2 regions of the Entomobacter blattae genome follow, and region 2 is predicted to be linked to the other one. Evidence: predicted binding sites of a transcription regulator. Region 2 holds the regulator's gene; the other holds the start of a gene.

The links. The regulator LexA, encoded in region 2, represses DNA repair genes until DNA is damaged. The targets are predictions, from matches to a motif close to TGTTCTANNTANGTTC.
Region 1: a site for LexA is predicted at 4,013-4,028, ahead of JGUZn3_RS06000 (LexA family protein). Genes of this name have one in related genera too.

What each region holds. Positions count from the first base shown of each region.
Region 1 covers NZ_CP060244.1:1,369,683-1,375,727, reverse strand. Annotated here, with positions in the region: gene JGUZn3_RS06030 (hypothetical protein) at 1-391, shown strand, start outside; gene JGUZn3_RS06025 (hypothetical protein) at 399-812, shown strand; gene JGUZn3_RS06020 (hypothetical protein) at 820-1,227, shown strand; gene JGUZn3_RS06015 (hypothetical protein) at 1,279-1,632, opposite strand; gene JGUZn3_RS06010 (hypothetical protein) at 1,692-2,111, shown strand; gene JGUZn3_RS06005 (Y-family DNA polymerase) at 2,258-3,454, opposite strand; gene JGUZn3_RS06000 (LexA family protein) at 3,587-3,985, opposite strand; gene JGUZn3_RS05995 (hypothetical protein) at 4,213-4,614, opposite strand; gene JGUZn3_RS12910 (helix-turn-helix domain-containing protein) at 4,703-4,801, opposite strand; gene JGUZn3_RS05985 (2OG-Fe dioxygenase family protein) at 5,028-5,777, shown strand; gene JGUZn3_RS05980 (GNAT family N-acetyltransferase) at 5,761-6,045, shown strand, end outside.
Region 2 covers NZ_CP060244.1:1,695,551-1,701,595, reverse strand. Annotated here, with positions in the region: gene eno (phosphopyruvate hydratase) at 1-559, shown strand, start outside; gene JGUZn3_RS07520 (FtsB family cell division protein) at 706-1,035, shown strand; gene rpmG (50S ribosomal protein L33) at 1,165-1,332, opposite strand; gene JGUZn3_RS07510 (molybdopterin molybdotransferase MoeA) at 1,524-2,744, shown strand; gene lexA (transcriptional repressor LexA) at 2,872-3,582, shown strand; gene mobB (molybdopterin-guanine dinucleotide biosynthesis protein B) at 3,706-4,233, shown strand; gene bioD (dethiobiotin synthase) at 4,214-5,641, opposite strand; gene JGUZn3_RS07490 (alpha/beta hydrolase family protein) at 5,703-6,045, opposite strand, start outside.

The sequences.
Region 1 (6,045 bases), 330 kb from region 2:
AGAAAAAGATACCTTCGCTTTCGAAGCCACAAAGGAAGAGTTAGAGGTTTGTTCTAAAGTCATACATCTGGCCCTAGAATGGCTGGATGAAGACTTCAATACCCGTCATCAAAATACATCTGAAGATGCCTACAGAGCTGGGTTAAGACTCAATAAAAAGCTGCTAGCGCTCCTAAACGAGCACAAAGAGGATACTCCTGTCGATACTATTATCATCACCATACGGTTTCTAGAGGCCAGTATTATCTATGCCTGTTTTAACGAGGTCTGTAATGGCCTCTCCTTCGGGTTTGCTAACGTTCCTACCCTCAAAGAACTTATCGGGTATAACAAAGAAGAGCTTAGGATATTCTACGCTCATTATAAAAAAGTTTATATGGACTGCATATGATAGAAACATGAAATACATATCAGAAGACCGTGAAAAAGATACCTTCGCTTTTAAAGCCACCAAGGAAGAGCTAGAAGTATGCTCTAAGGTTATGAATCTTGCATTGAAAGAGCTTGGAGAAGAATTCAATACCCGTCATCAGGATTCCCATGAGGAACCTTATGAAACAGGTCTTGTTCTCGGAAAAAAACTGGAAGCCATTCTAGACGCGCACAAAGACGTTTCTCCTCCCGACCTTATTACCATCACTATCCGGTTTTTCGAGGCCGGTATTATTTACGATGCTTTTAATGAGGTCTGTAATGCCCTCTCTTTCGGATATAGGAATACTCCTACCCTAAAACAGCTTATTGGATATAACGAAGAAGAGCTTAGAACATTCTACGCTCATTATAAAAAAGTTTATATGGACTGCATATGATAGAAATATGAAACGCATATTAAAAGATCAAGAAAACGATATTCTTACTTTCGAAACCACAAGAGAAGAACTAGAAGTGTGCTCAAAAGTAACCCACTTAGCCCTTGACTGGCTAGGTGACGAATTTAGTGCCCGCCACCAAGATACCCATGAAGACCCTTACGAAACAGGACTGGAACTCGGCAAAACACTAGAAGCACTCCTGGATGAGCACAAAGACGTTTCTCCTCCCGACCTTATTACCATCACTATCCGGTTTTTCGAGGCCGGTATTATTTACGATGCTTTTAATGAGGTCTGTAATGGTCTATCCTTCGGGTTTGCTAACGTTCCTACCCTCAAAGAACTTATCGGGTATAACAAAGAAGAGCTTAAAGCATTCTACGATCGTTATGAAAAAATCTACCTAAACTAAGTATAGCCATGATAATGAAACATATATTAGAAAATAGAGAGAAAGCCATCTTCATCTTCGATTAACGAACGCTTCCCACAAGGCTATAACGCTACCCTTGACCAGGTCATTGACCACACGGTTGACCACTCTATCAATCGCGGGCATCTGGACGGCAAGCCAGTTGATCCAACAGAAGAGCCAGATAAATTCCCTCTTAAGGATATCGGCCTTGATACACCTAAAAAACTGAAAGACTACGTCACAGATGTGGTCCATTCTATACGGGAGGGCCACCCCAAACCAGGTATAGAATTCTACAATGGCCCTAACCGTATGGTAATATGGGATAATAATAAGGGCATTTTTATCGGCCTCAACAGAACAGGAAAATTCACAGGTTCCATCTTCAGGCCTAAAACACAAAAAGACTTCTACTTTGAAAACGTTGATAGAATAAAGAGATCGTTAGGATTACCTAAATAATGAAACTCATCACTGCAAAACTAAAAGAAGACCTCTTCACTTTTGAAGCCACAAAGGAGGAACTGAAGGTCTGTGCAAAAGTGCTTCACGTAGCCCTAAAACGACTAGGAGAAGAATTTAACACCCGCCACCAGGATTCTCACGAGAGCCCTTACGAAACAGGAATGGAACTTGAAAAAAAATTAACCCTTATACTTGAGCAGTATAAAAATTCTACCTTGGACGATATTATTACCATCAAAATAAGAGCTTTTGAAGCCGGTATTATTTATGATGCTTTTAACGAGGTCTGTAACGGCCTCTCTTTTGGGTTTTCTACTATTCCAACTTATGAGCAGTTTTTTGATTATAGCCGAGAAGAGCTTAAAGAATTCTATAACCGTTATGAGAAAATATTTTTATATAAGTTTGATACTTAAATGAAATACATATCAGAAGGCAGGGAAAAAGATACCTTCGCTTTCGAAACTACAAAAGAAAATAATGTTAGCTTTTCCAACCCGAAAGCTTAGTTATTAACAGTAGGGTACGAGCACAGCTGCTTGCTTATAAGAAAATTAAAAGTTTAATGAGCCTTCACAATGGCGAGTTGCCGCCAATCTGTTGTATAATGAGGTGTGCAGCTATTGCGACGCATCTGCCATGGAGCTGTGGAAGAACACGAGCCAAACGTTACAGTATTGCCGCCAAATTTTTTATTCAGGACATCAATACTCTTCATTAACGCCTGCCCTGCTTGCTTATCTGGGACTTCTATAGCATCCAGCAAGCTTGCTTGCCTCGCATGAACAGGGGCTGTATCCAACATCATGATGACCCCTGCTTTTATATAGTGATAATTTGGTTTATATATCCGCTGTAGAGCTACAAGAGCCGTCTTGATAATTGTCCGACTATCATTTGTAGGTATCGGCAAGGCACAAGCCAAGCGTGAGTAATATTGTGGTAAATCAATACGATGCTTGTTTGTCTTAAGCAAAACCATAATAGCTTTAGCCACACTCTTTTGGGCCCGAAGCTTTTCGCCACCCTTGGCCGCATGACGCCTGACTGCCTCCGCCAATTCTTCATAAACAGAGGTAGATTTTCCAAAACTACGAGATGTCATAATATTTTGCCGAAAATGCTCCTCTCCCATTTCAATACAGGAAATACCACGCAACTCGTAGACCATCTTTTCAACCACTACCGAAAATCTGCGGCGCATTTCTACAGGGTTTGCATTTCGTAAATTCCATACCGTATGGATACCTAGTGCTACGAGTTTTGGAGCCAGTTTCCTACCCACGCCCCACAGCTCTCCCACTGGGAAATGCTGCATGGCACGCTTGGTTTCCTCACTGTTGGGCTCAAAAACACAAACGCCGTTACATTTTTCTAACTGTTTGACGCAAAAATTGGCAAATTTGGCCAATGTGTGTGTCGTGCCAATACCCACACCAACGGGAATACCGATGTGTTTCTTTACCGTTTCACGGATAGATAGCCCAAACCCTCTAACCTCCTCTAGTGAGAGAGCCGGTAAATATAAAAAGCTCTCATCAATAGAATAAACTTCAATTCTATTGGAAAACTGCTTCAATGTATTAACTACACGGGCACTGATATCACCGTAGAGTTCGTAGTTAGAACTCAACAATACTGCCTGCTGTTTAATAGAGTCCAGTATCTGATAGGCTGGCATGACCATTTTAACGTGGGGTTTTATTTCGTTGGAACGAGAAACCACACAGCCATCGTTATTGGATAAAACTCCCACCATTTTCCCTTCAGATCAGGACGGAACAACCGCTCACAGCTCACATAAAAATTGTTGCCATCTACCAGAACCAACCACGAATGCTGAGTATTCATTTTACAGATCGAACCGGATAGGTAGAGTGAATTGCCCAGATCACCACACCCCACAGGGTAAAATCATGATTTTGTAACGAAATGAGTGGATAATCAGGGTGCCCGGCCTGGAGATAATAAAACTCATTTTTTTAACCAGCTGTTTACACGTTAACTCCCCATCCACAGCGGCTATCACAATATCCCCTGATTGAGCATCTAGCGCACGGTCAACAATAAGCAGATCGTCATGGAAAATGCCAAACCCCTGCATGGATTCCCCCTCTACCCTCAAGAAAAATGTGGCACTGGGATGGGTTATCAGATGCTCATAGAGGTCAAGATCAGGGTTTCGATAATCATCTGCAGGCGACGGAAAACCCGCCCTCACAGCTGATGTGCAGAACGGTAATTTTTTTGAAAGAAGTGGCTCGTCAATTTTTTTTATTATTGTTATCATTTTGTGTTCCTATCATGTTCTTTTATAGAACAAAAAAGGAACACTTAAAAAGGGAAAATTTATTTCCCAACACCAATTCCTTTCAAAAAAAGGAACACTTCCTTTAAAACTACAGACCAATAAGGTTGAGTATTTCCTTTATATTGTTTATACCATTATATATTTTATACTCGGCCTCGGGATAAGCACTGACTTTTTTTAAAATACTCGTAATGATGCCCATTCTCTCATAAACTTGATGATTGCTTAACTGATCTATGTTCTTTGCGCCTACGGTCTATTTTGGGGACTTCCTCTTCTTCGCTTTTTCCGAACTGAATATCTGCCACGCTGAAATCAATAATATCATCCAAGGAAAACATTGGCTCATCTTTAGGATTCCAACCACTAAATACCCGATGTTCCTTTGTCTCTTTCAATATTGTTTTGACTAAATTACTAAAATGAAGGTCATCCTTGACATGATCCCATAACAGGCGACCAAGGAAAGCATAATTACGTATTTCACTAAGAAGAAGCTTCTTGCGAAGCTCTTCTTTTTCTTCTTCTGCCTCACGCATCTTTCGTTCAATACGATCCATCCCTTCCAATAATTCAGTCAAAGGAGGGTTCTTGGAAGGGCGTGCCATAATGAAAAACTCCACAAAATAAAGGTTGGATACCAACAAATATATAGAATATATAAATAAAAATATAATACCAGTTTATATAATGAATTTATATTTTTATATTTAGACAGCTATAAACGCTGCTTCTTGATATTCCAATGAGTTTGGCGATAGAGACAATACTGAAACCTTCTTTTTTCAGCCTTATAACAGCTTCTGTTTGTTTTAAAATTACAAAAATATATGTAATATTGTATTTTTTTAAATTTTAATCACAATATAGTTAATTTATTTACTATCTCATTCTATGTTAACTATTTAGATAAATTACAAAACATATAAATATAACTTATTGGTAGTTCTTTTTACTAATTCTTTGTTTCATTTATAGATGAAACTCTCAATATAACGACTTAATATTGGATAATATATATATGTTACACCTTAACAACAGAAGCATCGGTCACAATCTCCGAAGGGATAAAACAGTAACCATTTCAGGTTCTGATTTCACCCTCAACGGTGAATTTGATAATTTTGTTAAATTTACCAAAAGTTGGGAAGATATGGGTGTTGATCAATTCTATGGTCAGGCAAAACACGGAACACGTTATCGTCGATATAGTGACTTTAATTATAACCCTGTAACACATCAATTGACTCAACTTGAACACCGAGCTTATGAGCAGTCCCTCATTCATAATAAATATGTAGGTGGGATTGAGAGACATTTTAATGATTTCGATAATAACATTATAACATCACCTATATTACAATCCTTAGTAAAAATCGATTTCAATGTCTATAAGGAAGTTCTTCCAGAAAAACTTCATACCGAAACATGGCAATGTCAGATACACCAGATAAGGATTGAAATTAAACCAGATCAAAAAATTGAAATTACCCCTGAAGGAATTCATTGTGACGGTTATCCTTTTAGTGGTGTGCATTTCTGGGGACGTCACAACGTCGAAGGAGCCCAAAGCCAGATTTTTACTAAAGACGAAATACTGGTTGATTCTGGTACTTATCAAAATATATTAGACACTACATTTTTTCTTGATCGTGAAATGTTACATTACGTAACTCCGGCTATTAACCCAACTGACACCCAAATGGGTTTTCGGCAGATTATTGCTGTATCTTTCTCTAGGCCGGGATCAGAATATGACATCATCAAATAATATCCATATAGAATATACTACTAAAAGCAAATCTACGGATAAATTTACCATATCCAAGGCTAATTCTGATGATACTTCTAAAATTGTATCATTCTTACAGTTTTTTAAGGAAATTTCTTTCTGTGACTGGCAAGATGAAGAACATATCAGAAATGTTCTTCATTCCGACAGTTCACGTTGCTATTTAGCCAAAAAAAATAATCACACTATTATTGGCGTTATTATTGGAGGGTTTATGGGAACTCGGGCAACACTCAACCATATTGCC
Region 2 (6,045 bases):
TGCTGCTTCTACAGAATTCTACAAAAACGGCAAATACGTTCTTGAGGGAGAAGGAAAAAGCCTCTCCTCCAGCGAAATGGTGGCTTACCTTGATAACCTCACCAAACGTTTCCCCATCATTTCTATTGAAGATGGTTTAGCAGAAGATGACTGGGAAGGTTGGGCTGAACTTACACAAAGGCTGGGGAATAAAATTCAGCTTGTTGGGGATGATTTATTCGTCACCAACCCTGAAAGACTACAGCGCGGAATTGATCAGAATGTTGCTAATTCCCTTTTGGTTAAAGTCAACCAAATTGGCACATTAACAGAAACAAACCGTGCTGTAGAAATGGCTCATAGAGCAGGCTATACAACGGTTGTAAGCCACCGTTCTGGCGAAACTGAAGATGCTACCATAGCAGATCTTGCTGTGGCCTTTAATAGTGGACAAATCAAAACAGGTTCAATGTCTCGCTCTGACCGTATTGCCAAATACAACCAGCTCATCCGTATTGAAGAGGAACTTGGCACAGAGGCCAGATTTGCTGGCCGCTCTATCCTGCGGAAAGCCAAGTAAAACTCCCCTTTTATTTAGAAGAGTTTATACCCCTATACCATTCGCAAGAGTGGTATAGGGGGAGGTGTAACTATTATGGTTGTTTTTTATTCTTTTTTATATCAGAATAAGAAATCTCTTTCTTTATCATAAGTAAGGCAAATTCTATGGGTCTTGGTCGTGCGATTAAAAAGCTCATCAAAGCTATTATTCCGCCTTGTCTGTTTATTGGCCTAACAGCTTATTTCAGCTGGAATGCCATACAGGGAGAGCATGGAATAAAAAGCTACCAAAACCAGCTTAAACTTCTGGAAAAGGCCAAGCAAGCCCGCAAGGATGCGCTTTCTGAACAACAGGCATGGGCTAAACGTATTAAAGGGTTAAAAGAAAACGGTCTGGATAAGGATATACTCGATGAAAGGGCAAGGGCGATGTTAAGCCTTGCTAATAGCAACGATCTGGTCATCCCTTATAGCCAAAACGATCATCTCTTCTAATCAATCCTCCTTTTCTCTTTGATTTCCAGAAGAATGGTGAGATCGAATAAGCCTTCTCTTCCTCAAATTGGCTATAAAAAAACAGGCCTGAAAAGCCTGTTTTTTGCACAACCTAGATTTCAACAAAAATTACTTAATTTTTGCCTCACGAAACATAACATGTTTGCGTGCAACTGGGTCGTATTTACGCATTTCCATTTTCTCGGTTTTCGTGCGGGCATTTTTCTTTGTTACATAGAAATAGCCAGTATCTTCGCTTGAAACAAGCTTGATTAAAATAGTATTTGCTTTAGCCATCCGATCCTCAACACCTATTCCAACATGTCTGGTAACTATTATTGTTTTGACGTTTACATAAATATGTTCAATATATCAAGTCTTTAAGTCTCTTATTCTTCAGGAACCGCATTTTAAGTAAAATTGGTTTTGTTCCTTGCCATCCTAAAAATTTTCAGTCAATAAAATTTCTTTCTTCTAAAGGTAGCCTCATGCTTAGCGTTGCAGAAGCACGTCAAAAAATTTTTGATCTTCTTACCCCTGTCACAACTGAGCTTATCCCAATAACCATGGCAGGGCAGCGTATAACGGCTCAAAATATTTATGCCAATCTCACACACCCACCAGCCCATACTTCTTCTATGGATGGGTATGCCATCAGATACAAGGATAAGGATCATTACAATCATTTTGAAATTGTAGGCAGCATTCCTGCTGGTTCCATTTTTTCTAAAACCTTGCAGGCAGGACAATGCGTTAGGGTTTTTACAGGCAGCTTTCTCTCCCACGAATGTAACTGTGTGATTATGCAGGAAAATGCTGAGCTGTCTGAAGATAAAAAAACTGTGCAGTTTCATGAAGAAAATAGCCAAAGTGGGCAATTTATACGCCCACAAGGTATGGATTTTAAACTTCATGACCTTCTCATCGAAAAAGGGGAACTCTTAACGCCACGCCATATTGCCCTAGCCGCTGGAGGAAATAACCCATGGATAGAAGTTTCCGTTAAACCCCGAGTGGGAATTCTTACCTCAGGAAATGAGCTGGCCATGCCAGGAGCCCCCCTTTCAGCCGGGCATATCATAAACTCCAACCTTCCTATGATCGCCTCTCTTATCTCTGCAGCAGGAGGAGAGCCCGTCATGCTAACGCCCCTGCAGGATAAGGAAGAAGACCTTATTGCTTTGCTGAAACAACAAAACAGACTTGATCTACTCCTCACCCTAGGAGGGGCCAGTGTGGGCACTTATGATCTGGTTAAAACAGCCTTGGAAAAAGCAGGAGGGCACATTGAATTCTGGAGAATTGCCATGCGCCCTGGAAAACCCCTTTTCGCTGGAAACATAGGCAGCGTACCCGTTATTGGCTTGCCGGGTAACCCTGTTTCTGCCTTTGTATGCTCAGTTCTTTTTGTTTTACCGGCCTTGTCCTTCATCACAGGGCAAAAAAGCGGGCTAGAACCCCTTATTGAGCAGGGTGTAATAACAGTGGATTGGCCCGCAAATAATACCTCTTTCCTTTTGCATATCCGCTCCCAGCTCGATATTAGCCCCCAGAATGGCCACTTGTTTACCCCTTTTAAAAATCAAGACTCTTCATTAATGAATGTTTTAAAAAAAAGTAACGCTCTGTTTTTACATTATCCCCATCATGCCCCTATAAAAGCCGGTAGTGCATGTTCACTGATTGATCTGACACGTCTTCATTTATAAACTAAAATTCATTATGTTGCATATTTCCATTCTTGACAAACATAGTATGAACTTATAAAGAACATATAAAGAATATTTATTGTAATGAATGCCTCTTACGGCTTATTTTTAAGAAAGATGCCATACCATGCTGACTCCTCAGCAATACAGGCTTTTATTGTACATCCATACCTATTTACAAAAAACGGGGTTCTCCCCTTCTTTTGATGAAATGAAAGAAGCCCTGGCTCTTCGTTCCAAATCGGGAATCCACCGTCTTATCTCTGGTTTGGAGGAGCGGGGTTTCCTAAAACGGCGGCATCACCGAGCCCGTGCTCTAGAAGTGATCAAGCTGCCCGATAACTATGTCTCTACCGAAAACCCCTTTTATCCCAACAGGACTGCTACACATGATAGCACACCTCAACGAATGCCCTCTTCCCCTTCCTCACGCGGGGTAACACAGCACTCTTCTGATACCACTTTACTCCCACTCTATGGGTATATTGCAGCAGGCCTACCTATAGAAAGCCTGCCTGATCCAGAAAACACCATAGAAGTTCCTAGTTCCCTTATTACTCAAGGTGAGCACTACGCTTTAACCGTGACAGGAGATTCTATGAAAGAGGCCGGTATTTTAGAAGGAGATACCATTATTCTTCGCAAAGCTGAGCAAGCAGAAAATGGGCAAATTGTTGTAGCCCTTATTGAAAGTGAGGAAGTAACCTTAAAGGAATGGTATCAACGGGGAAATGTTGTTGCCCTAAAACCTGCGAATCCGGCTTATGAAACGCGTCTCTTTCCTGTAGAAAAAATTCAGGTTCAAGGGGTGCTCGTCAGTTTAATTCGCCACTACTGAACTGGTTATCACTTAAGAGTTAACTTTTTCGTTTTTACTGCTTATCATGACCACTCTTTTTCTATTACCAACCTCTATGGGTCTATTGAGAAAAGCACTTTCCTATTTTTGAACTCAAAAAACATGACAACACATATTATGGGCATTGCGGGCTGGAGTGGAGCGGGAAAGACAACCCTATTAACCAAAGTGATCCCTTATCTCAAGCACAATATGTCCCTTTCCATTTCTACTTTAAAACATGCCCACCATGGGTTTGATATTGACCAGAAAGGAAAGGATTCTTACTTACATCGGGAGGCGGGGGCTACTGAAGTGATGATTGCTTCAGATAAACGTTGGGCCTTGATGCATGAAAACACCTCCGACCCATCAGAAAAACCCTCCTTTTCACAGCTGCTGAAGCAGATGTCTAACGTTGATCTCATCCTCGTTGAGGGGTTTAAGTCCCTGCTGCCTGTTGCCCTTGAAATCCACCGAGCAGCACTTCAAAAGCCTTTTCTCTACCCCAATCTTCCATCCATATGCGGGGTTGCCACTCTTGAGAGTTTTAACTTCCCCTCTCATATCACTGCACTTAACCTTGATGATATTCCCTCCATAGCAACCTTTATTACCCACCGCGCTATTCCTATTGAACAAGTACGTTAAAAGCAGGTAAAGCCTGGCTCATGGCTAGAATAGTCTGTGGGGTTATGCCTTCTTCTAACCAGTCTAGTTCGGCAATAATCGGCACCCCAGTTCTTTCCTCTATGGCTTTACGATTATGCGGCTGGGGTTTCCCATTCATAACAATACCAGCAATGGCAATACCAACATTTTTTAAGCTTTCCACACTTAAAAGAGTATGATTAAGGGTTCCTAAGCCACTTCGCACAACGAGAATAACGGGCAAGCCTATTTTTAAAATGGCGTCACGGAGAAGGGTATGAGCAGTAAGAGGTACCATAACACCACCAGCTCCTTCTATAACAAGCACATCATCTGCCTTACAGGATGGCGTTAAATGAAAATCTTCAAAACTATAGCTTTTTTGTTCACGTAACATGGCCTCAAAAGGAGAAAGTGCTGCCGAAAGAACGAGCAAACTTGGTAAGATTTTGGGAAGTTTCCCGTCTTTTCGTCTTACCAGAGAGGTTATGATTGCATGATCGGGCTTTTCTTCCGCAACCCCTGTTTGAAAGGGCTTCCAATAGAGAGCTTGCCAGGCCTGCACCAACGCTGCTGAAACAACCGTTTTTCCTATCGCTGTATCAGTGCCTGTTACAAAAACCCCCTGACAGGGCGCTTTTCGAAACCAACCATAAGCAACAGCATAAGAGAGATAAGAGTAATGCTGATCGAAATAATACATAACACGACGTAATGAAGAGGAAGATACAGCCCTATACCCCGCTGGGGCCGTATGTGCACCAATCGCTTTTAAAGCTTGTAAAAATGCCCATGCATTGTCTACGGGCTCAATAAGAGTTTCACTAGACCACAAGCCATGGCCGCTCCTGGGGCGTTCTGCATTCAGTTGATCTATAGAAGGATAGAAGGGTACCGCACAGGCCACACCCATCTGGTTACAACTTTCCCGCCACTCCTCAAAGGTTCCAGCAGCTAAAGTACTGGCCATGAACAATCCTCCCGGAGCTAAATATTCATACAGCCTTTCTAGTGCAGCTTTCCGGCTCACAAACCATTGCATACACAAACTGCTACACACCAAATCAAATGAGCCGGAAAGGGCTAAATTTTCTCCATCCATAACTGCAAAGGCAATCTGGGAACCGTTATGATTTTCCCTCGCACGAAGAATCATTTCTTCACTTAAATCAACTGAAATACAAAAGGAATCAGGAAAATTTATTTTTAAAAGCTGTGTTAAAAAACCGCTCCCACATCCAATTTCTAAAATCCGTTTCGGTGGAGGTAACCCCAACATGGTATAACGATTGAGAATATGACCCATCAGCCGTTGGGCTACGGTTTTTTGCACAAGGGCATATTTTTCATAATGATGCGCATGAGAAAAATGAGACTGGATTTTTCGTTTATGCTCATTAAAGACCATGCCTCTAACCTTCACTATTCCCTATATTAAAGAAGACAAAAGCTCTAAGAATCTTATCCATCTATTGCCTGCTTAAATGTGCCTGCTTAAATCCCTTTCGAATAAAGTCAGCACAGATTTGGGGATGGGTTATAGGGAGCATGTGCCCCCCTTCCGACACCCATTGGATACACTCTTTTGGGAAAAGCTTACTTGTCATCTCTTCATTCACCAGACGATCTTGCCTTCCTGCTAGAACAGAAACACGCGGCAAAATCATCGGTAGGCTCTTACGGTAATCTTCTGTCTGGAGGTAGGTGAGCCCCAGCTGAAGGGCTGTAATATGAAAGTGCTGCGGTAGAGGCGTATAATCTTCTATTTTTCGGCGAAAAGCCTTAACAACGCTTAATGGTTTTTGAGAAATC